Regions from separate parts of the Nesterenkonia suensis genome, predicted to be linked through region 1. Evidence: riboswitches for the same ligand, from Rfam matches in the RefSeq annotation. Region 1 holds a riboswitch; each other region holds the start of a gene.
What was found. A riboswitch is a leader RNA that binds a small molecule or an ion and turns the genes downstream of it on or off. The one in region 1 is predicted to bind S-adenosylmethionine.

Region 1 (4,777 bases):
CCGAGCAGCACACGCTGCACGGAGATCGCGATGTGCTGGTAGAGCTCCCCGCGTTCGAACAGCTCCACGCCGGCGCTGAGCACGGTCTGCGGGGCCGGCAGCTGCACGGGGGAGAACATCCCGGAGGCCGCGACGCCGTACCAGAGTCCCAGCAGCGCCAGCGGCACGATCGCTCCGAGCAGGACCCGTCCTCCCGGGATCCGGCGCACCGGAGCGGGCACTGCAGCGGTCGGACTGTCCGGGTCGGTCACCGCCGGGGGCGCGGCAGAGTCCCGTTCGCCCACCGCCTGCGCCGGCTCGGCGGACTGCAGGCGGGCCGCCTCGGCCCGGGGGTGGGCGTCATCGGGCAGCGTCTGGCTCATCACTCATCATCCTCGACGATCGTGGCCTCATCGTCGGCCCCTTCTGCCTCAGTGGCGGCACGATTCTCCGCGAACTCCGGGTGGAACAGGGTCTCCAGGGCGTCGTCGATGCTGTCCTGGCTGGAGACGTCGCCGGTGTCGATGAAGATCGGGCCGACCTCCTGGAGCACCTGGTGCTGAGCCTCGCCGGGGACCGGGTCGACCTCGAAGTTCGACCGCTCCTGGATGACGGTCTCGGCGACCTCCAAGTCGATGTTTCCGTACTCGGCGAGGATCTCTGCCGTCTCGTCCGGGTTCTGCAGGGCCCACTGACGCGCCTGCTCATAGACGTCCACCACGGTCTGGACGACCTCCGGGTGATCGTCGATGAACGACTCGGTCGCGTTGATGACGCTGTAGGTGTTGAAGTCCACGTTGCGGTAGAAGAGCTCCTGGCCGTCGGCCTCGGCGCCCGCCATGATCGGGTCCAGCCCGGCCCAGGCGTCGACGTCCCCATTGGCCAGCGCAGTGTGGCCGTCGGCATGCTGCAGATTCTGCACCTCGACGTCGCCGATCTCCAGACCGGCCTCCTGCAGGGACTGCACCAGGAAGAAGTACGGGTCCGTGCCCAGGGTGGCGGCCACCGAGGCGCCCTCCAGGTCCTCCACGTCGCCGATGCCGGAATCCGGGGAGGTGACCAATGCTGACCATTCGGGCTGGTTCTCGATGAGGACCATGTGGATCGGTGAGCCGTTGGCGCGGGCCAGCAGCGCCGCCGAGCCGGCCGTGGAGCCCAGGTCGATCGCCCCGGCACGCAGCTTCTCGTTGGCGTCGTTGGAGCCGTGGGACTGGATCCACTCGACGTCGGTGCCGGCCTCAGCCAGCTCCTCCTCGAGCCAGCCGTGCTCCATCATCACCAGACTGAGCGGGTTGTACGTGGCGAAGTCGATGCTGAGGGTCTCCAACTCGCCGTCGGCTCCGGCGCCGTTGCCTTCGCCCTCTACGCAGCCGGCGGCCAGGAGCGTCACGCCGACGCCGGCGATCGCGGTGCGGGCGGCCCGGCTGAGCTGGCGGCTGGTGCGGCCGACAGCGCCGGGGACAGCGCCGGGGACAGCGCCGGGGACAGGACGGGGGGAGGGAGTGGTCAGGCTGGGCATGAGGTGAACGGACCTTTCGTGGGTGGTGGTCGTCGCTCTGCCTGCGCCCCGGCCGAGACGGACTCTCGCTGGCGCCGCCCGGCGGAGACCAGGGGCGTGCGGGTCATGCTCGGACGCCCGCGCAGGGCAGAGCGGACGGGGTCAATGTGCGTGGGCGTCGACACCGAGCCCGGCGAGCAGCTCACCGCGCAGGGCGGCCAGCTCGGCGGAGGCGCGGTCGCGGGGTCGGCTGCCCGGAACGGTGAGCAGCCGGGAGACGGTGGCGCCCTCTCGGGCGTCACCGGAGGGGTCAGGGCCGAGCAGCAGGATGCGGTCGGCGAGCTGGAGGGCTTCGTCGACGTCGTGGGTCACCAGCAGCACGGTGGTGCCGGTCTGCGCGTGGACGTCGAGCAGCAGGTCCTGCATCTTCAGCCGGGTCAGCGCATCCAGGGCGCCGAAGGGCTCGTCCAGCAGCAGCACTCCGGGGCGCCGGGCCAGCGCTCGGGCCAGCGAGGCGCGCTGCGCCATCCCTCCGGAGATCTCCCGCGGGCGCAGCTGGGCGCGTTCGGCGAGGCCGACCAGCTCGAGCAGCTCATCGACCCGATCCTGGCCCTCAGCCTTGGGGACGCCGCGTGGCAGGCCCAGCGAGACGTTGCGGTGGACTGAGCGCCAGGGCAGCAGCCGTGGCTCCTGGAACCCGACGGCGGTGCGCTCGTCATAGGTGCGCACGGGGGTGCCGTCGATGACGACCGTCCCGGTGTGCCCGGTGTCCAGGCCGCCGACGGCACGCAGCAGGGTGGACTTCCCGCAGCCGGAGGCACCCAGGATGGCGACCACCTCACCGGGGGAGACGTGCAGGTCGACGTCGCGCAGCACGGTGCAACCGTCGAAGCTGCGTCCGACGTCACGCAGCTCGACGTCCAAGGAGTGGGTGGCCGCGGCGGCGGGTCGTTCGAGCACGGCCGTGCCGCCGGACGGTCCAGAGGTGAACAGGTCAGACTCGCGGGGGGCGAGTGTGGGTGCAGAGGAACCCATAGGAATATCTCTCCCATCGATCCTGGCGGTAGCACCTTTTCTGATGCGATGGGCACAGACGGCCCATCAGCGCATCCGAAGGTTGCTGCGGCGTCGTCGAGCCAGATCTCTCAGCCGCTCGGGATGGTGGCACTGTCAACCCTACGCACATCGGGGCCGACCGGGCAAAGGAGATGTCACAGTATGAGACATCCCCGGAGCGGGGGCTTGCTCGGCAGCGCTTCGCAGGAGGGGAGGGGTCAGCTCTCGGAGGAGAGCGGGTCGAGGGTTCGGAACCGGCTCTGGTGGAACACCAGCGCTTCGGCGTCCTCCTCGACGGCGAGGTCGAGCAGTTCGAGCACGATGATGTCGTGATCCCCGGCCCGGACCTGATCGTGGATGCGCGTGGTGAAGGTGACCGGTGCGCCGTCGAGCGTGATCGCGCCCCGCGCTCCGGTGGTGAGGTCTACCCCGGAGAAGCGGCTCTGACGATCCTTGGAGGCGATCTTCCGGCACAGCGCCTCCTGGCCGCGACCGATCAGGGAGATGCCCAGCTCCGCATCCGCGCCGACGAGCTTCGGCCAGGTGGAGGAGCTGTGCTGCACCGCCAGGGTGGCCAGCGGCGGCTCCAGCGAGACTCCGACCGTGAAGGTGGAGGCGACGAGTCCCTCCGGGCGGCCGTCCACTGCGGCGGCGACGACGACCACGCTCTGTGGAAAGCGTCCGAAGACCTCACGCAGCTCCCCCGGGTCGATGGTGCTCAGCGGGGTGGCCTCGCGGGAGGCGACGACGTCGTGGGTCTTCTGCACGGGCGCCTCGGCAGTGGTCGCAGGGGTCGGGGTGGTCGCAGGGGGCCCAGGGGTGGCCAGTGCTGCGCTCATGGAGGATCAGCTCCCATCGGTCCTGGCGGCAACACCGCCTCCGACGTGCTCGCCAGGCAGGCGGGGCACGTCGCAGGGTGGCTGCGGCGTCGTCGAGCCCGATCTCTCAGTCGCTCGGGAAGGTCTCGTCAGGCCAGCGTACGGACGCCGGTCGAGACCTTCAACGGCGTGTCCGAGGGGGGCTGGCTGAGGAGCCGGCCGAGGAGCCGGAGGGAGGGCCGTGAGAGAGGGTTCGGGCTCCTCGAGGGGGGGAATGGGAGGTCGAGGGGAGGAGGGGACGTGACGCAGCCCGGTCCGCGCATTCTTACGTTCTATGTCATGAACTTATCCGTGGAGTTTGACGAATGTTCAGGTCTGCGGCGTAGGCTGGGATTCACCAACCCATCCAGAGCGACCGAGAGATCTGGCTCGACGACGTCGCAGCAACCACCCGGTGCAGCCGCGCTCCTTGCGGTCCGGGGAACGGTGCTACCGCCAGAGACGATGGAGACTGCCTGATGATCTCACCACGTCATGTGTTCATGACCCTCCACGCCGCGCGGCGCCACGGGATCCACCACGGCGTCGACGGCGTCCGCCGGACCGCGCGTCCCGCCTCCGGTGCGGCGCCTTCCGGCGCCCCATAGACTCTCCCGACGTCGGCCCCGTGGTTTCACTGGGCATGGCCGCGTGGTCGGCGTCGGGAGTTCCTCTCTGGTGCTGCATCAGCAGGGCGTGGTCTCCCGTCTTGGGGTCGATCTCCTGGAAGCCCTGGCGGCGGTAGAATCGCCGGGCGTCGGCATCAGGCGCATCCGCCGGGGCCTCTGCCAGGGCGACGCCCGGCGTCCTCAGCACCGGCTCGCTGCACGTGCGTCCCGTCCCTGCCGCCGTCGTCCATCCTCACTCCTCCTCACCGTTTCGCACGGTCAGATCACGTCTGCCCCAGCAGATCTGGTGAGGCAGACGTGATGTGGTGGTGCAGAACCTCCTGCGCGGACGGTCCACCGCGGTTCAGCGCGAGGCGCGGTGCAGGATCTGCTCCATGATCGCGTCATGCACCATGCGCGGCTGCCCATAGGCGGGGTACCGGAACTGCACGATGTTCGCGTACGGGTTCACGTCCAGGACCACTGCGCCCTCGTCGGTCTCCAGGTCGGGCACCAGCAGGTCGACGGCGGCGGCGCTCAGTCCGGGGATGGCCCAGAGCCCGTCCACGGCGAGTTCCTTCAGCGCATCGGGCAGCTGATCGGTCACGTCCACCGTCACACCGCCGCCGCGAGTGGTCTCGGCGATCGGGGTCAGCTTCTGGATGCGCCCCGTCTCCGGGACGTCCTGAGTGGTCAGGCCCATCCGAGCGAGGAACTCCTCGGTGACCTGCGGCTGACGAGCCCGCAGATAGGTGTTCTTCCGGCGCCGGTGGATCTCC
Region 2 (4,777 bases), on a different contig from region 1:
ACGAGTTGGAGCCGTCGACACCACGACCAGTGCCGGAGCGCAGCTGGCGGGAAGCGCGGGTCGACGACGTCGTCTGGGCTCGTCAGCACCTGTTCCCCTGGGTCGTGCGGCGGCTGCGCGGCCGCTCCTCCGGGGACGGGGTGACCGCCAAGCGCCCCACCTTCGAACCGCTCTTCGGCGGGGTGATGCCGCCGGGGACCTCAGCCGCCGAGGACTGACACGGTCCCGGGGCCACCTCTGTGCCGCCCCGAAGCCGGCGCAGGGCGTCCCGGTGCAGGACGTCACAGTCCGAGCGTCTGGCGCATCTGGTCGGCGAGCTGCTCGGGGCTGGTGAGGAAGCCGTCGTGGCCGATCGGTGAGGCGATCATGTGCACCCGGTTCTCGCCGGGCAGCAGCTGCGCCAGCTCACGGGACTGCTCCGGCAGATAGAGCCGGTCCGAGGCCACGGCGGCGATGAACGGGGTGGCGGTGACCCGGGACAGCGCCTGGGCGACGCCGCCGCGGCCGCGGCCGACGTCGTGACTCATCAGCGCCTCGGTCAACACGATGTAGGCATTCGGGTCGAACCTGCTCACCAGTTTCTTCGCCTGGTGGTCCAGGTAGGACTCCACCTGGTAGCGACCGCGTCGCCGTGCGCTCCAGGCGAAAGGATCCTCCTCGTCCTGCGATTCCCGGTGGAATCGGGCGCCGAACTCATGCTCGGTGCGGTACGTGATGTGGGCGATGCGGCGCGCCAGGCCCAGCCCGTCCTCCGGGTCCGGCCCGCCGTAGTAGTCGCCGCCGGCGAAGTGCGGGTCGTTCTCGATAGCTTTGATCTGGGCCTGGCCGAAGGCGATCTGCTCAGCGGTGGAAGCCGCTCCGCAGGCGAAGACCGCCGCACCGCGCACCCGATCCGGAAAGGTCACCGCCCACTCGAGGACCCGGGCCCCTCCCATGGACCCGCCGATGACCGTATGGAACTGCTCGATCCCCAGGTGGTCCGCCAACCGAGCCTCCAGCTCCACGGAGTCGCGGATCGTGGTGAAGGGGAAGCGCGAGCCCCAGGGGCGGCCGTCCGGATCCGGTGAGGCCGGACCCGTGGACCCGTAGCATCCGCCGACCATCGCCGGGGCGACCACGAACCACCGGGTGGTGTCGATGGGTCGCCCCGGCCCCAGCAGACCCTCCCACCAGCCCGGCGCCGGGTCGACGTCGGTGGAGGCGACATGCGTGTCACCGGTGAGGGCGTGGGCGACCAGGATCGCGTTGTCCCGGGCCTCATTGAGCGTGCCCCAGGTCTCGTAGGCCAGCTGCACCTGAGGCAGCCTGCCTCCCGTCTCGAAGACGTGCTCACCGACGTCGACGACGGCGAGCGCGCCAGCGGGACGGGGGGTCGAGGTCAGCACCTGGGCGGTCATGAGGCGGGAACTCCTGAGTCAGTCCGGGTTGGCTGGGCGGGGACGGTCAGTCGGAGGAGCGGGTCACAAGAGCGGGCGGCTCCGGTCGGCTCTCAGGCTAGCCTCAGCCCACCGGCGCCGGCTCTGCGACCGGCTGATTCTCACTCTGCGGACCCTGGGCACCGGCCGGAACGGCCTTCTGCAGGGCTTGCTCGAGATCGGCGAGGATGTCCTCGACGTGTTCCAGGCCCACCGAGAGTCGGACCAGGCCGGGCACGACGCCGGCGGCCCGCTGCTCGTCCTCGGTCAGCTGGCGGTGAGTGGTCGAGGCCGGGTGGATCGCCAGGGAGCGGACGTCCCCGACGTTGGCCACCAGAGAGTGGAGCTCGAGCGCATCCACCACGGCCTGGCCTGCCGGGGCTCCGCCGTCGACCTCGAAGGCCAGCACAGAACCGACCCCCTTGGGCAGGTAGCGCTGCGCCCGCTCGTACCAGGGGCTGGAGACCAGCCCCGGGTAGCTGACCCGCGTGACCGCCGGGTGGGCCTCCAGGAACTCGGCGACCCGCTGGGCGTTCTGCACGTGGCGCTCCACGCGCAGGCTGAGGGTCTCCAGGCCCAGGTTGATCTCGAAGGCGTTGTGCGGGGAGAGGGCCGGTCCGAGGTCCCGGAGCAGCTGCACTCGCGCCTTGAGGATGTAGGAGAGGTTGACCCCGAAGATCCCGTCGGCGCCGAGGTCCCGCCCGTAGACGATGCCGTGGTAGCTCTCGTCCGGGGTGTTGAAGCCCGGGAAGCGCTCGGGGTTCTGGGTGTAGTCGAAGTTGCCCGAGTCGACGATGACGCCCGCGATCGCCGTACCGTGTCCGCCGAGGAACTTGGTCGCCGAGTGGATGACGACGTCGGCGCCGTGCTCGATCGGACGGATCAGGTAGGGGCTGGTCAGCGTGTTGTCCACCACCAGCGGCGCTCCATGCTCATGGGCGACCTCCGCCACGGCCTCGAGGTCGAGGACGTCGCCGCGCGGGTTGGCCACGACTTCGCCGAAGAAGGCCCCGGTGTTCTCACGGATGGCGGCTCGCCAGGACTCGGTGTCGTCGGGGTCCTCCACGAAGGTGACCTCGACTCCGAGCTTCGGCAGGGTGTGCTTGAAGAGGTTCTGCGTGCCGCCGTAGAGGGAGGGGGAGGCGACGATGTGCCCGCCGGTCTCGACGATGTTGAGCAGCGCCAGGGACGCTGCGGCCTGGCCGGAGGAGACCAGCAGGGCGCCGGCGCCGCCCTCCAGTGCGGCGATCTTGTTCTCCACCGCCTCGACGGTGGGGTTGGTCAGACGCGAGTAGATGGGACCGAGCTCCTCGAGTCCGAACCGCTTGGCCGCGGCTTCGGTGCTCGGGAAGACGAAGGAGGTGGTCTGCTGGATCGGCAGCGCTCGGGCACCGGTCACCGGGTCCGGGAAGGCCCCGGCGTGGATCTGCTGGGTCTCGAAACGAGGAGCCTGGGTGCTCTCAGTGGTCGTCATGGACGTGTCTCCGTTCAATGCGGTCATAGTGACAGGACCGGCTTCGGAGACACTCCGGGCACAGAGACCCGAGAGGCTGCACCGTGGGGCGGCCCTGTCCTGAAGGACATGATGGTTGGGCCGCACTGTGATGTGTGATGGCCCGCGCTTGCCCCGCCGCATGGGCGGCAGGGCCTGGTCGTCACCCGGGGCACCCCACCGCGAACTGGAGGGTTGCCGGCCAGCAAACCGGGGTTTGACGCTGGCACTCTTGACCTGCCCCACAGTCTGCCCTGCAGACTGCGCTCCGGGCAAATCTGTGTCGTCCTGTGTCGTCCTGTGTCGTCCTGTGGCAACGCCGTCCGCCGTCGCAGCCGGCCGATCGAGAGTCCACCACGCGCCGACCATCTTGTTACCTCATAGTCACTTCTCGTATCGTGAGGCTGGCCACTCTCCCGACCGGCCCCTACGAACACCAGGAGCACCATACAGCCGACCTCAACCTTCGCCTCCCCGTCCGACGGCACACCACTGGCCACCTACCTGTGGGATCCCACCGAGCCGCCGATCGGCGTCGTCCAGATCACCCACGGAGTCGCCGAGCATGCAGGCCGCTACGACCGGCTGGCCCAGGCTCTCACAGCGGCCGGGTACCTGGTCCACGCCCACGACCACCGCGGACATGGCCATTCGGCCGACCCTGACGGCTTCGGAGATTTCGGGCCGGCGGGCTTTGCCGGACTGGTCGAGGACCTGGGAGCATTCGGCGCCTCGATCCGTCAGGAGCATCCGGAGCTGCCGCTGTTCCTGATCGCCCACTCGATGGGATCCATGGCCGCGCAGGAGGTTCTGCTGAGCCGTTCTGCCCAGTACGCCGGGGTCGTGCTCTCCGGGTCCACCGCCGTGGATGGCCTCGCAGAGATGATGAGCGGCGCCGCCGCGGACGATGACCAGCCGGCGGGGCTGGCGGCGTTCAACTCCGGATTCCACCATCGCACCGGCTACGAGTGGCTCTCCCGTGACGACGCCGAGGTGGACGCCTATGTGGCCGACCCGCTGTGCGGCTTCGACCTGCCGGAGGACACGGTACCGGCGATCCTCGCGGGAGGGCCGACGCTCGCCGACCCGGAGCGCCTCGCCCGCATCGAGAAACGACTGCCGGTGCTGATCATCTCGGGGCAGGACGATCCTCTGGCGGACGGCGGACGGCTGCTCGAGCTCCTGGCGCAGCGCTACCGGGAGGCGGGCCTGACCGACGTCACCTTGTCCGTGCACCTCGGGGCGCGTCACGAGATCTTCAATGAGACCACGCGGGAGGAGATCACCCAGGAGGTCCTCCGCTGGATGGCCCAGCGCCGCTGAGCCCAGAAGGACACGGCAGGACACGGCAGGACACGGCAGGACACGGCAGAAGACCCCGTGAAGATTCCGGAACCCCGCTGATCTGCATGGGGTGCCGGAATCTCGGCGGGGTCGAGCACTCGGCCCGGACAGGTCCGGAGGACCAGCCCGGGCCCGGCCCCTCAGGCCCTCAGGCCCTCAGGATCAGCGCATCCCCCTGGCCGCCACCGCCGCAGAGACCAGCGGCCCCCACTCCCCCACCGCGGCGGCCGAGCTCCAGTGCCAGATGCAGCAGCAGCCGCGCCCCGGACATCCCGACCGGGTGCCCCAGAGCGATGGCTCCGCCGTTGACGTTGAGCCTGCCCTCGTCCACACCGAGCTTCCGGGCGGAGGCCACCCCGACGGCGGCGAAGGCCTCATTGATCTCCACCAGATCCAGCTCGGCGGCGTCGATGCCCTCCTTCGCACACGCGGCGGCGATGGCATTGGCCGGCTGCAGCTGCAGCGAGGAGTCCGGGCCGGCGACCATGCCATGGGCACCGATCTCCGCGATCCATTCCAGTCCCAG
Region 3 (4,777 bases), on a different contig from region 1:
GAGGGTGCACCGACTCGGGGGTGTCGATGTTCAGGAGCCGGACCCGCTCGTCACGCCCGTCCAGCTCCACGACGAGCGTGTCCCCGTCGACGACCCGCACCAACGTGCCGCGTTCCGCCCCTTCGGAGCGTTCGGGGAACGGGCCCTCGTCCTGACCCAGGATCCAGCTGATCACCGCACCGATCACGATCAGGCACACCAGTCCCACCAACCACCACAGCAGTCCCTGACTGCCACCGCAACGGCGTCCGCGCCACCTGCCGCCTCCGGCACTCCTGGAAGCAGTGTGCAGCGACCGGCGCACCGATCTCCGCACATTCCGGCGCATCTCGTTCCTCAGGTACTGGTCAGGCATGCATGTCAGCCTAGGCGGAACCGAGGTCAGAACTTCTCCGGACGCAGCACCTCGACGTCGATGACCCACACGGTCATCGCATAGTCCCGGTAGTAGTGCTCCTGCAGATACGCAGAGACCGCCTGAGCGGTGCCCGCGTCACAGACGACCTCCACCCGGATGTTCGCGCTGGCCTCCCAGCCTGCATCGCGCACTCCTCGGCGGCCCTTTCCCCGGGCGTCGGTGATCGTATGCCCACGAGTGCCGAGCTGCTCCAGATCACGCAGGATCTTTCCCTCCAGGGCCGCCTCGGTGACGATGGTCAGCAGTTTGCGCGCGTGCGGATCCATGAGCCTGCTCCTAGCCATGCACCCAGGTGGCCATGGCGTGGTAGATGGGTATGCCGATCAGGACGTTGAACGGAAAGGTGATGCCCAAGGCGGCGGCCAAGGACAGCGTCGGGTTCGCCTCCGGCACGGAGATGCGCATGGCGGCCGGGACCGCGATGTAGGACGCGCTGGCAGCCAGCGTCGCCAGCACCACCGTACCCCCGAGGGAGAGGCCCAGCAGCATGGCTGTTCCCGTGCCCACCACTGCGGAGAACAGCGGCATACCGATGGCGAATGCGGCCAGAAACACCCCATGTCTCCGGAGCCCTGCTACCTGGCCTGCCGTGATGAGCCCCATCTCCAGGAGGAACAATGCCAGAATCCCCTTGAAGAGGTCCATGAACAGAGGCTCGAGCGGAACGACGCCTTCAGGCCCGGAGGCCCAGCCGATGAGCAGACCCCCCAGCAGGAGCACGATGCCCTTGCCCAGGAACACCTCGTGCATCACCGAGCCCCAGCGTGTGGACCGGCTGACGCCCCTGGCTAGCACGATCCCGACGAGGATCGCCGGCACCTCCAGAATGACCAGCAGCAACGGCATGTGTTCTTCGAAAGGCACACGGCGACTGCCGAGATAGGCAACGGCCACAGCGTAGGTGCCGACGCTCACAGAGCCATAGTGCGCGGCGATCGACGCGGCATCCACGCGAGCCAGCCGTCCCAGGAGTCGGAGCACAGGGAACGCGGCGAGGGCGAGGAGGAACCCCATGGCCACCACTCCGACCATCTGCGGCAGCAGCTCTCCCAGGGGCTGCTTCGCCAGCTCCACGCCTCCTTTGAGCCCGATGGCCAGCAGCAGCACGATGGTCACCAGCTCATAGACGGCGGCAGGCAGCCGCAGCTCAGAACGCAGCAGTCCGGCCGCGATGCCGAGGACGAAGAAGAGGATGACCGGGTCGAGCATGCAGCGGGTCCTTCCGGGAGGGTCCTGCACGACGGGGCCACCGGGCGGCCGCCCCATTGCTGACACACAATACACGACTTTTGTTTCATGTTTATTCTGTCACCCTGGATCTATACTGACCCCGTGCCGGATTCAGAGTGGACCTTCCTCACCAACCACGCCCATGTCATCCTCTGCGTCGCCAGAGAGCCCGGCATGCTCGTCCGGGAGATCGCTCGGAAGGTCGGGATCACCGAGCGCGCCGCCCAGCGGATCCTGGCGGACCTGATCGCCGACGGATACGTCGACAGGGAGCGCGAAGGCCGCCGCAATCGATATCGAATCCATCGCGACCGGCCCCTTCGGCATCCCCTCGAGCGCCATCACAGCATCGGAGAGCTCCTCGCCACGCTCGGCGACCCTCCTGCGTGACACAGTCGATGCACCGCTCCACGAGACGCGTGGACACGCCTCACGCCCTGCCGCACACCTCACGCCAGCACCCCGTGTTCATTATGTTCATATATCGTCATCCATGACGTCGACCCTTCTCTCGCATGCCCGACCGTGCTAGCGTCGTGGCAGAGAAGAACACCGAAGGATCACGAGAACCGGTCACATAAGCTCTGGCTTGGCCGGTCGGCAACCCTTTCCCGCGTGACGGGGTGCCCCAGATGACGATCCGGCCGCGAAACTCGTATTCACTGCGATGAATTTATCTTCAGCGGCAAGCACGGCGCAGGGGAAGCCTCCCTGTGGCGCCTCATGAACGATGATGAACGCCCCACACGGAGGACCCTCCATGACACCATCTGTGCCGTCCGCCGGCACTCTGCCTCAGCACGCCCTGGATTCGGACGACCACACGTCACACACCTCCTACTTGGTGCAGCGCACCCGACGCCGCTCGCTGATCTCTTTCGAGGTCTTCCCGCCGCGTCCCGCCACCGCTGGCCGCGACCCCTGGCGCAGCATCGAGCTGCTGGCCGAGGCCGGTCCGGACTACTTCTCCGTCACCCACGGCCACAACCAACCCGAGGGGGCCAACCTGGAGGTCATCCGGCACCTGCTCCGGAGCACCCCCGCCCCCGTGATGGCACACCTCATCAGCGCAGGAAGCACTCCTGCCCAGGTGCGCCGCGCCGTGGAGCAGCTGCTGGACCTCGGCGTCCGGGACGTCCTGGCCCTGCGAGGGGATTCTCCCGACGGGGGCCGGCAGTGGGTCCACCAGCCCGGCGGACTGAATCGGGCCGCCGAGGTGGTGCGCCTGGTCCGCGAGGTGGAGGACGAGCGGCTGGACCCTCCCAAGGGGCCGGGCGCCCGTCCGGTGTCCATCTCAGTGGCCGCCTATCCTCCCTCCGGCACGGACAGGGACCACGCGGCGGACCTGTGCGCACTGTGGGAGAAGCAGGAGGCCGGCGCCGACTACGCGATCACCCAGGTGTTCTATGACCCCGAGGACTACGCCCGTCTGGTGGACGACGCCCGATCTCAGGGCATCCACCTGCCCGTGGTCGCCGGGCTGGCCCCGCTGACGAGCCCCACGCGGCTGCGGCGTCTGGAGGAGATCTCGGGAGTTCCGGTGCCGCAGCACCTGTTGGACTACCTCGACGTCGCAGACCCGGCCGAACGACGACGCCGCGGGGTGGCCGCCACGCTGAACCTGATCGACGCGGTCCTCGAGCTCGGATGTCCCGGGCTGCACCTGTTCACGTTCAACCAACACCCGGCCGCTCTGGCGATCCTCGATCACCTCAGGATCCGGGATGCCGCACGTCAGCAGCGGGTCCTACCCGAGCTGTCCTGACGCCGGAGCGCACCGCTCCCCACCTCACAGGGCCCCTTCATGCCTGCGGACCGCGTCGCGGTCGGCTGTCCTGGTGCGCCCTGCCGCCTCACCCGGGACGAACCGCCCGGGCACTCCATGCGACCCGTCCATCACCTGCGTCTGACCCCAGACACACCTGACACATCTGACAGAGGAGACATCATGACCACCGCCCCTGCCCGCCCCGAGGACCAGCCGCCCGCTCAGGTTCCCGCCCTGCCGGCCACCGTACTCGGATACCCGCGTATCGGACCGAACCGGGAGATCAAGAAGGCGCTGGAGGCCCATTGGCGCGGCGGAGACGTCGCCGCGCTGCGCGAGGCGGTCCGCGCCCACCGCACCCGCACCCTGGGCCATCTGGCAGGCCTCGGCCTGGAGGCGGACTCGGCGATCCCGGCCGACGGCGCCGTGATCGATCAGGTCCTGGACGCCTCGGTGCTGCTCGGCCTGGTGCCACGGCGCTTCCGCGAGGCCGGGTTCTCCGCCGCCTCCCCGGACTCCGGTGAGGGTCTGGCACTGGTCTCCGCGCTGGCCCGCGGCACCTCCACGGTGGAGCCGCTGGAGCTGACCAAGTGGTTCGACACCAACTATCACTACTACGTGCCGGAGATCGAGCCCGACGTCGCCTTCTCCCCTCAGCCGGACGCCGTCGCCGAGCGCTTCCGCACCTTCCGCGATCTGGCCGCCGAGACGGCCGGTGCGGCCCTCCCCCGGCCCACCCTGCTGGGCCCGGTGAGCTTCCTGCTGCTGGCCAAGGCCGTCAGCTCCGCCGAGAGCCCCGCCGACGGCACCGACGGCAGCCTCGCCCAGGAGTCTCGGTTCGACCGGCTCGATGAGCTGGTGACCGCCTACTCCACCCTGCTCGGCGCCCTCCAGGACGCCGGCGCGGCCTGGGTGCAGCTGGAGGAGCCCGCCCTCGCCTCCGACGGCTGGGACCTCCCGCGGGAGCAGATCGTCACCGGCCTGCGCACCGCCTATACGGCGTTCGCGGGGCTCACGGAGCGCCCGGCGCTGTTCGTGCCGGTGAGCTACGGCACCGCCGGCGACGACGCCCTGGCAGTCCTCGGCGCAGCCGGCGTCGAGGCGGTGGGCCTCGACCTCGAACGTGGCGTGCTCCCCCCGGAGCAGGCCCTGGAGCCGCTGACCGGACGGACTGTGGCCGCCGGCGTCGTCGGCGGGCTGAACGTGTGGCGCACCGGTGTGGCCCGGGCCGCCGGGCTGCTGGACCAGCTGCGGGAGCGCCACGAGGGTCCGCTGACGGTCAGCAGCTCCACGTCGTTGCTGCATGTCCCCCATGACGCCGCCCGCGAGACGCAGTTGGACCCGCAGGTGGCCGGCTGGCT
Region 4 (4,777 bases), on a different contig from region 1:
TGGGCCTCCAGGAGGGACGGCGCCGACTGCAGATCTCCCCACGGGTCGGTGGGGGCTGGACCGTCATCGACAGCTCCGGGCGGCCGATCGGACTGATTGAAGGAGCTGCGGGGGCAGAGGGCCGGGAGCGCGGGCCCGGGGACTTCTGATGGAGTGGATCCTGGCGAATCTGCCTCGCATCCTGAGTCTGACGGCAGATCACCTGCTGCTCGGCCTCCCGGCCGTGGCGGCGGCCTTCCTGGTCGCGCTGCCGGTGGGCCGACTCGCTGACCGGCTCGGTCGCCTGCGTGAACCCGTGCTGGGTTCGGTCGGTCTGCTCTATGCGATCCCGTCGCTTCCCCTGTTCATCGTGCTGCCGATCCTGATCGGCACCGGAGTCCGGGACACGCTGAACGTGGTCGTCGCCCTGACCCTCTTCGGCCTGGCGCTGATGGTCCGATCAGCTGCGGACGCCTTCGCCGCCGTCTCGGATGATGTCCGACTGGCCGCCACTGCGGTCGGACATTCCCGGATGGGCGCGTTCCTCACCGTCGAGCTGCCGCTGGCCGGCCCGGCCCTGCTCGCCGGGCTGCGAGTCGTCTCGGTGAGCACGCTGAGCATGGTCAGCGTCTCCGCGGTGCTGGGGGTCACCAGCCTCGGCTCGCTGTTCACCGACGGCTTCCAGCGCGGCATCGTGCCCTCGATCGTGGCGGGCATCGTGATGACGGTGGTGCTCGCCGTCGTGGTGGACCTGCTGCTGGTGGCGCTGGGTCGGCTGGCCATGCCCTGGCAGCACCGGCGGGCCGGGGCGACGGGATGACTCCGCTCGTCGACGCCCTCCAGTGGGTGCTCAGCATAGAGAACTGGGCCGGTCCGGGAGGGCTCGGAGTGCGCATCGCCGAGCACCTCTGGTACACGGTGCTGGCGGTCGGGATTTCGGTGCTGGTGGCCCTGCCGATCGGGCTGATCATCGGGCACACGGGGCGAGGCCGTGCGGTGGCGGTGCTGTCCACCGGTGCCGCTCGGGCGCTGCCCACGCTGGGGCTGATCACCCTGACCGCCTTGGCGGTGGGCATCGGGCTCACCGCGCCGATGATCGCCTTCGTGGTGCTGGCTGTGCCGTCGATCATCGCCGGCGCGTACGCGGGAGTGGAGGCGGTGGACCGCCGGGTGGTGGACGCGGCCCGTGCCCAGGGGCTGAGCCCGTGGCAGGTGCTGACCACAGTGGAGGTGCCGCTGGGACTGCGACTGATCCTCGGCGGCATCCGCCTGGCGACGCTCCAGGTCATCGCCACGGCCACGCTGGCAGCCTATGTGGGTGCCGGGGGACTGGGTCGGCCGCTGTTCCTGGGCCTGCGCAACCATGACTATGCCATGATGCTGGGAGCGTCGTTCATGGTCATCACCGTGGCAGTCCTGGCCGACGCCGTGTTCGTCATCGCCCAGCGGATGCTCAGGAGGATCCCCGGGATCGTCTGAGCCTCAGGAGAGGATGTGAGCCCCGTGCCCCACCCCGTCAAGAGATCCGTCAGCCGTCTCGCCGTGCGCGGGCGCGGGCCTGTCACGCTGCTCGGTCTGGCCGCGCTCGGGCTGACCGCCTGCGGCGCCGAGGATCCGCTGGCCGAGGGCGGGGGTGACGGTGAGGGCGGCGAGGGCGGTGCGATCGTCGTCGGATCCCAGCAGTACTACTCCAACACAATCATCGCCGAGCTCTATGCCCAGCGTCTGGAGGCGGCCGGCCACGAGGTGGACCGGCAGTTCGACATTGGTCAGCGTGAGGTCTACATGCCGGAGCTGGAGTCCGGGGAGATCGACGTCTTTCCGGAGTATGCCGGGAACCTGCTGCAGTATGTGGACCCGGAGTCTGAGGCGTCGGACCTCGAGAGCGTCCTCGCCGGACTGGAGGACAGCCTGCCGGAGGGCATCTCCGCGTTGTCACCGGCTGAGGCCACCGATCAGGACAGCTTCGTGGTCACCGGGGAGTTCGCCCAGGAGCGCGGGCTGAGCAGCGTGGGCGACCTCGCCGACGTCGACGAGGAGCTCAGCATCGCGGCGAACTCCGAGTTCGAGACCCGTCCGTATGGGCCGCAGGGGCTGCAGGAGGTCTACGGGGTGGAGATCACCCTGGTGCCGGTGGAGGACTCCGGCGGGCCGCTGACGGTGCGCGCGCTGCTGGACGGTGACGTGCAGGTCGCCGACATCTACAGCGCCGACCCTGCTATCGAGGCCCATGACCTGGTGAGGTTGGAGGACCCGGAGGAGCTGGTCCTGCCGCAGAACATCGTCCCGCTCGTCTCCGAGTCCGTGGACGCGGAGGCGTCGGCACTGATCGAGGCGGTCACCGCGGAGCTGAGCCAGGAGGAGCTCAATGGGCTCAACGCGGCCAGCGTGGATGACCAGGCTCCTGCTGCGGAGGTCGCCGCCGACTGGCTGAAGGAGAAAGGGCTCGACGACACCTGAGCACCCGCTTGCGAGCACTGCGCATGCGGGGTGAACACATGAACATAGATGACGGCATGTGACGTCGAATCTTCGTCTGTGCGGCGACGTGCAGTAGCGTGGTGCTCACACCACCGACCATCCAGAGCGGCCGAGAGATCTGGCTCCACGACGCCGCAGCAACCCGGGAGAGCCGGGTGCTCACGCCAGAAGCGATGGAGGAGCATGAGCACTGACGTGTCTGCCGCGCCCACCCGACGGCCCGCGAAGCGCCCGAACGGACAGTGGAAGATCGACGGCACCGATCCGCTGAACCACAACGAAGAGTTCAAACAGGCGGACAACGGTCTGAACGTCCGCGAGCGGATCGAGCAGATCTATTCGAAGCAGGGCTTCGACTCCATCGACCCCGATGACCTGCGCGGCCGATTCCGCTGGTGGGGCCTCTACACCCAGCGGCGGCCCGGAGTGCCGGCAGGGGCCCACAACTCCCTGCCGCCCGAGGAGGTCGACGACAAGTACTTCATGCTGCGGGTCCGGATCGACGGCGGGGCCCTCACCACCGAGCAGCTGCGCGTCATCGGCGAGATCTCCCGGGACTTCGCCCGGGACACCGCGGACGTCACCGACCGGCAGAACGTCCAGCTGCACTGGGTGGCCGTGGAGGACGTCCCGGAGATCTGGCGCCGCCTCGAGGCGGTCGGTCTGGGCACCACTGAGGCCTGTGGAGACACCCCCCGCGTGATCCTGGGCTCGCCGGTGGCCGGCATCGCCGCGGACGAGATCATCGACCCCACTCCGGTGATCGCCGAGATCGTCCGGCGCTACATCGGTGACCCGGAGCTGGCGAACCTGCCGCGGAAATACAAGTCCGCGATCACCGGGCATCCCTCTCAGGACGTGGTCCATGAGATCAACGACTTCTCCCTGGTCGGGGTGCTCCACCCGGAGCACGGCCCCGGCTATGACCTGTGGGTCGGCGGAGGGCTCTCCACCAATGCGCGGCTGGCCGAACGGCTGGGGGTCTTCGTCCGCGAGGAGGAGGCCGCTGAGGTCTGGCACGCGGTGACCCAGACGTTCCGTGACTACGGCTTCCGGCGTCTGCGCAACAAGGCCCGGCTGAAGTTCCTGCTGGCCGAATGGGGGCCGTCGAAGTTCCGTCAGATCCTCGAGGACGAGTACCTCGGACGGCGGCTCACCGACGGTCCGCCGCCCGCCGCACCGGACACCCCCGGGGACCATGTGGGCGTCCACCGGCAGAAGGACGGCCGGTACTACATCGGCGTCACCCCCACCGTGGGACGGGTCTCCGGCACGCTGCTCATCGAGCTGGCCGACCTGCTGGAACGTCACGGCTCCCACCGGCTGCGCACCACCCCGCACCAGAAGCTGGTGGTCCTCGACATCGCCGAACAGGAGATCGAGGCCGTCTCCGCCGGTCTGGCGGAGCTGGGGCTGGATCCGCGGCCCAGCGTCTTCCGCCGCTCCACCATCGCCTGCACCGGCATCGAGTTCTGCAAGCTGGCCATCGTGGAGACCAAGACCACGGCGGCACGGACCATCGATGCGCTGGAGGAGCGCCTGGCCGACGTCGCCGATCAGATGCCGGTCCGGCTGAGCCTGCACATCAACGGCTGCCCCAACTCCTGCGCCCGGATCCAGACGGCGGACATCGGACTCAAAGGCCAGCTGCTGCCGGACGGCGACGGCGGCAAGAGCCCCGGCTTCCAGGTCCACCTCGGCGGGGGGCTCACCTTCGTCGACCGTGACGAGGCCGGTCTCGGGCGCACTGTGCGCGGGCTGAAGGTCACTGCTGAGGAGCTCGTCGACTATGTGGAGCTGCTCGTGCGCCGCTACCTGGCCGGACGCCAGTCCGGCGAGACCTTCGCCCAGTGGAGCCACCGCGTCGACGAGTCCGAGCTACAGAAGAAGGAGGTCGAGCCGGCATGACGACCACCACAGACTTCACCACAGCGGACCGGTTGCGGTCCCTGGCGGCCGCCGGGGCCGAGGAGCTCGGCTGGGAGGCCTCCGCCGATCAGGTCATCGGCTGGGTGGCGCGGAACGTGGACACCGCCGACGTCGCGGTGGCCTGCTCCATGGCGGACGCCGTGCTGCCTGCCCTGGTGGCTGAGCAGCTGCCCGGCGTGGACGTGCTGTTCCTGGAGACCGGCTACCACTTCACCGAGACGCTCGCCGCCCGTGACGAGGTCGCCCGCCAGCTGGACGTGACCGTCGTCGACGTCACCCCGAAGCTGACCGTGGCGGAGCAGGACGCCGAGTACGGCAAGGACCTGTTCGGCCGGGACCCCGCCGCCTGCTGCCGGATGCGAAAGATGGAGCCGCTCGCCGAGGCGCT

Region 2: another riboswitch for S-adenosylmethionine. It lies ahead of ACYVKI_RS01670 (O-acetylhomoserine aminocarboxypropyltransferase/cysteine synthase family protein); the one in region 1 lies ahead of ACYVKI_RS13950 (ABC transporter ATP-binding protein).
Region 3: another riboswitch for S-adenosylmethionine. It lies ahead of ACYVKI_RS00865 (methylenetetrahydrofolate reductase); the one in region 1 lies ahead of ACYVKI_RS13950 (ABC transporter ATP-binding protein).
Region 4: another riboswitch for S-adenosylmethionine. It lies ahead of ACYVKI_RS01935 (nitrite/sulfite reductase); the one in region 1 lies ahead of ACYVKI_RS13950 (ABC transporter ATP-binding protein).

Annotation. Positions count from the first base shown of each region.
Region 1 is NZ_BAAGRN010000025.1:73,855-78,631, reverse strand. It holds gene ACYVKI_RS13960 (ABC transporter permease) at 1-362, opposite strand, end outside; gene ACYVKI_RS13955 (aliphatic sulfonate ABC transporter substrate-binding protein) at 362-1,498, opposite strand; gene ACYVKI_RS13950 (ABC transporter ATP-binding protein) at 1,640-2,512, opposite strand; SAM riboswitch class I at 2,523-2,642, opposite strand; gene ACYVKI_RS13945 (flavin reductase family protein) at 2,752-3,372, opposite strand; SAM riboswitch class I at 3,751-3,862, shown strand; gene ACYVKI_RS13940 (hypothetical protein) at 3,870-3,998, shown strand; gene ACYVKI_RS13935 (ATP-binding protein) at 4,363-4,777, opposite strand, start outside.
Region 2 is NZ_BAAGRN010000001.1:387,511-392,287, reverse strand. It holds gene ACYVKI_RS01680 (SGNH/GDSL hydrolase family protein) at 1-218, shown strand, start outside; gene metX (homoserine O-acetyltransferase MetX) at 282-1,397, opposite strand; gene ACYVKI_RS01670 (O-acetylhomoserine aminocarboxypropyltransferase/cysteine synthase family protein) at 1,501-2,889, opposite strand; SAM riboswitch class IV at 3,029-3,145, opposite strand; gene ACYVKI_RS01665 (alpha/beta fold hydrolase) at 3,355-4,230, shown strand; gene ACYVKI_RS01660 (acetyl-CoA C-acyltransferase) at 4,400-4,777, opposite strand, start outside.
Region 3 is NZ_BAAGRN010000001.1:197,662-202,438, reverse strand. It holds gene ACYVKI_RS00885 (thermonuclease family protein) at 1-355, opposite strand, end outside; gene ACYVKI_RS00880 (P-II family nitrogen regulator) at 382-684, opposite strand; gene ACYVKI_RS00875 (sodium-dependent bicarbonate transport family permease) at 695-1,627, opposite strand; gene ACYVKI_RS00870 (helix-turn-helix transcriptional regulator) at 1,751-2,038, shown strand; SAM riboswitch class IV at 2,207-2,346, shown strand; gene ACYVKI_RS00865 (methylenetetrahydrofolate reductase) at 2,409-3,413, shown strand; gene metE (5-methyltetrahydropteroyltriglutamate--homocysteine S-methyltransferase) at 3,597-4,777, shown strand, end outside.
Region 4 is NZ_BAAGRN010000001.1:441,698-446,474, forward strand. It holds gene ACYVKI_RS01915 (ABC transporter ATP-binding protein) at 1-149, shown strand, start outside; gene ACYVKI_RS01920 (ABC transporter permease) at 149-799, shown strand; gene ACYVKI_RS01925 (ABC transporter permease) at 796-1,458, shown strand; gene ACYVKI_RS01930 (ABC transporter substrate-binding protein) at 1,483-2,439, shown strand; SAM riboswitch class I at 2,554-2,640, shown strand; gene ACYVKI_RS01935 (nitrite/sulfite reductase) at 2,644-4,368, shown strand; gene ACYVKI_RS01940 (phosphoadenylyl-sulfate reductase) at 4,365-4,777, shown strand, end outside.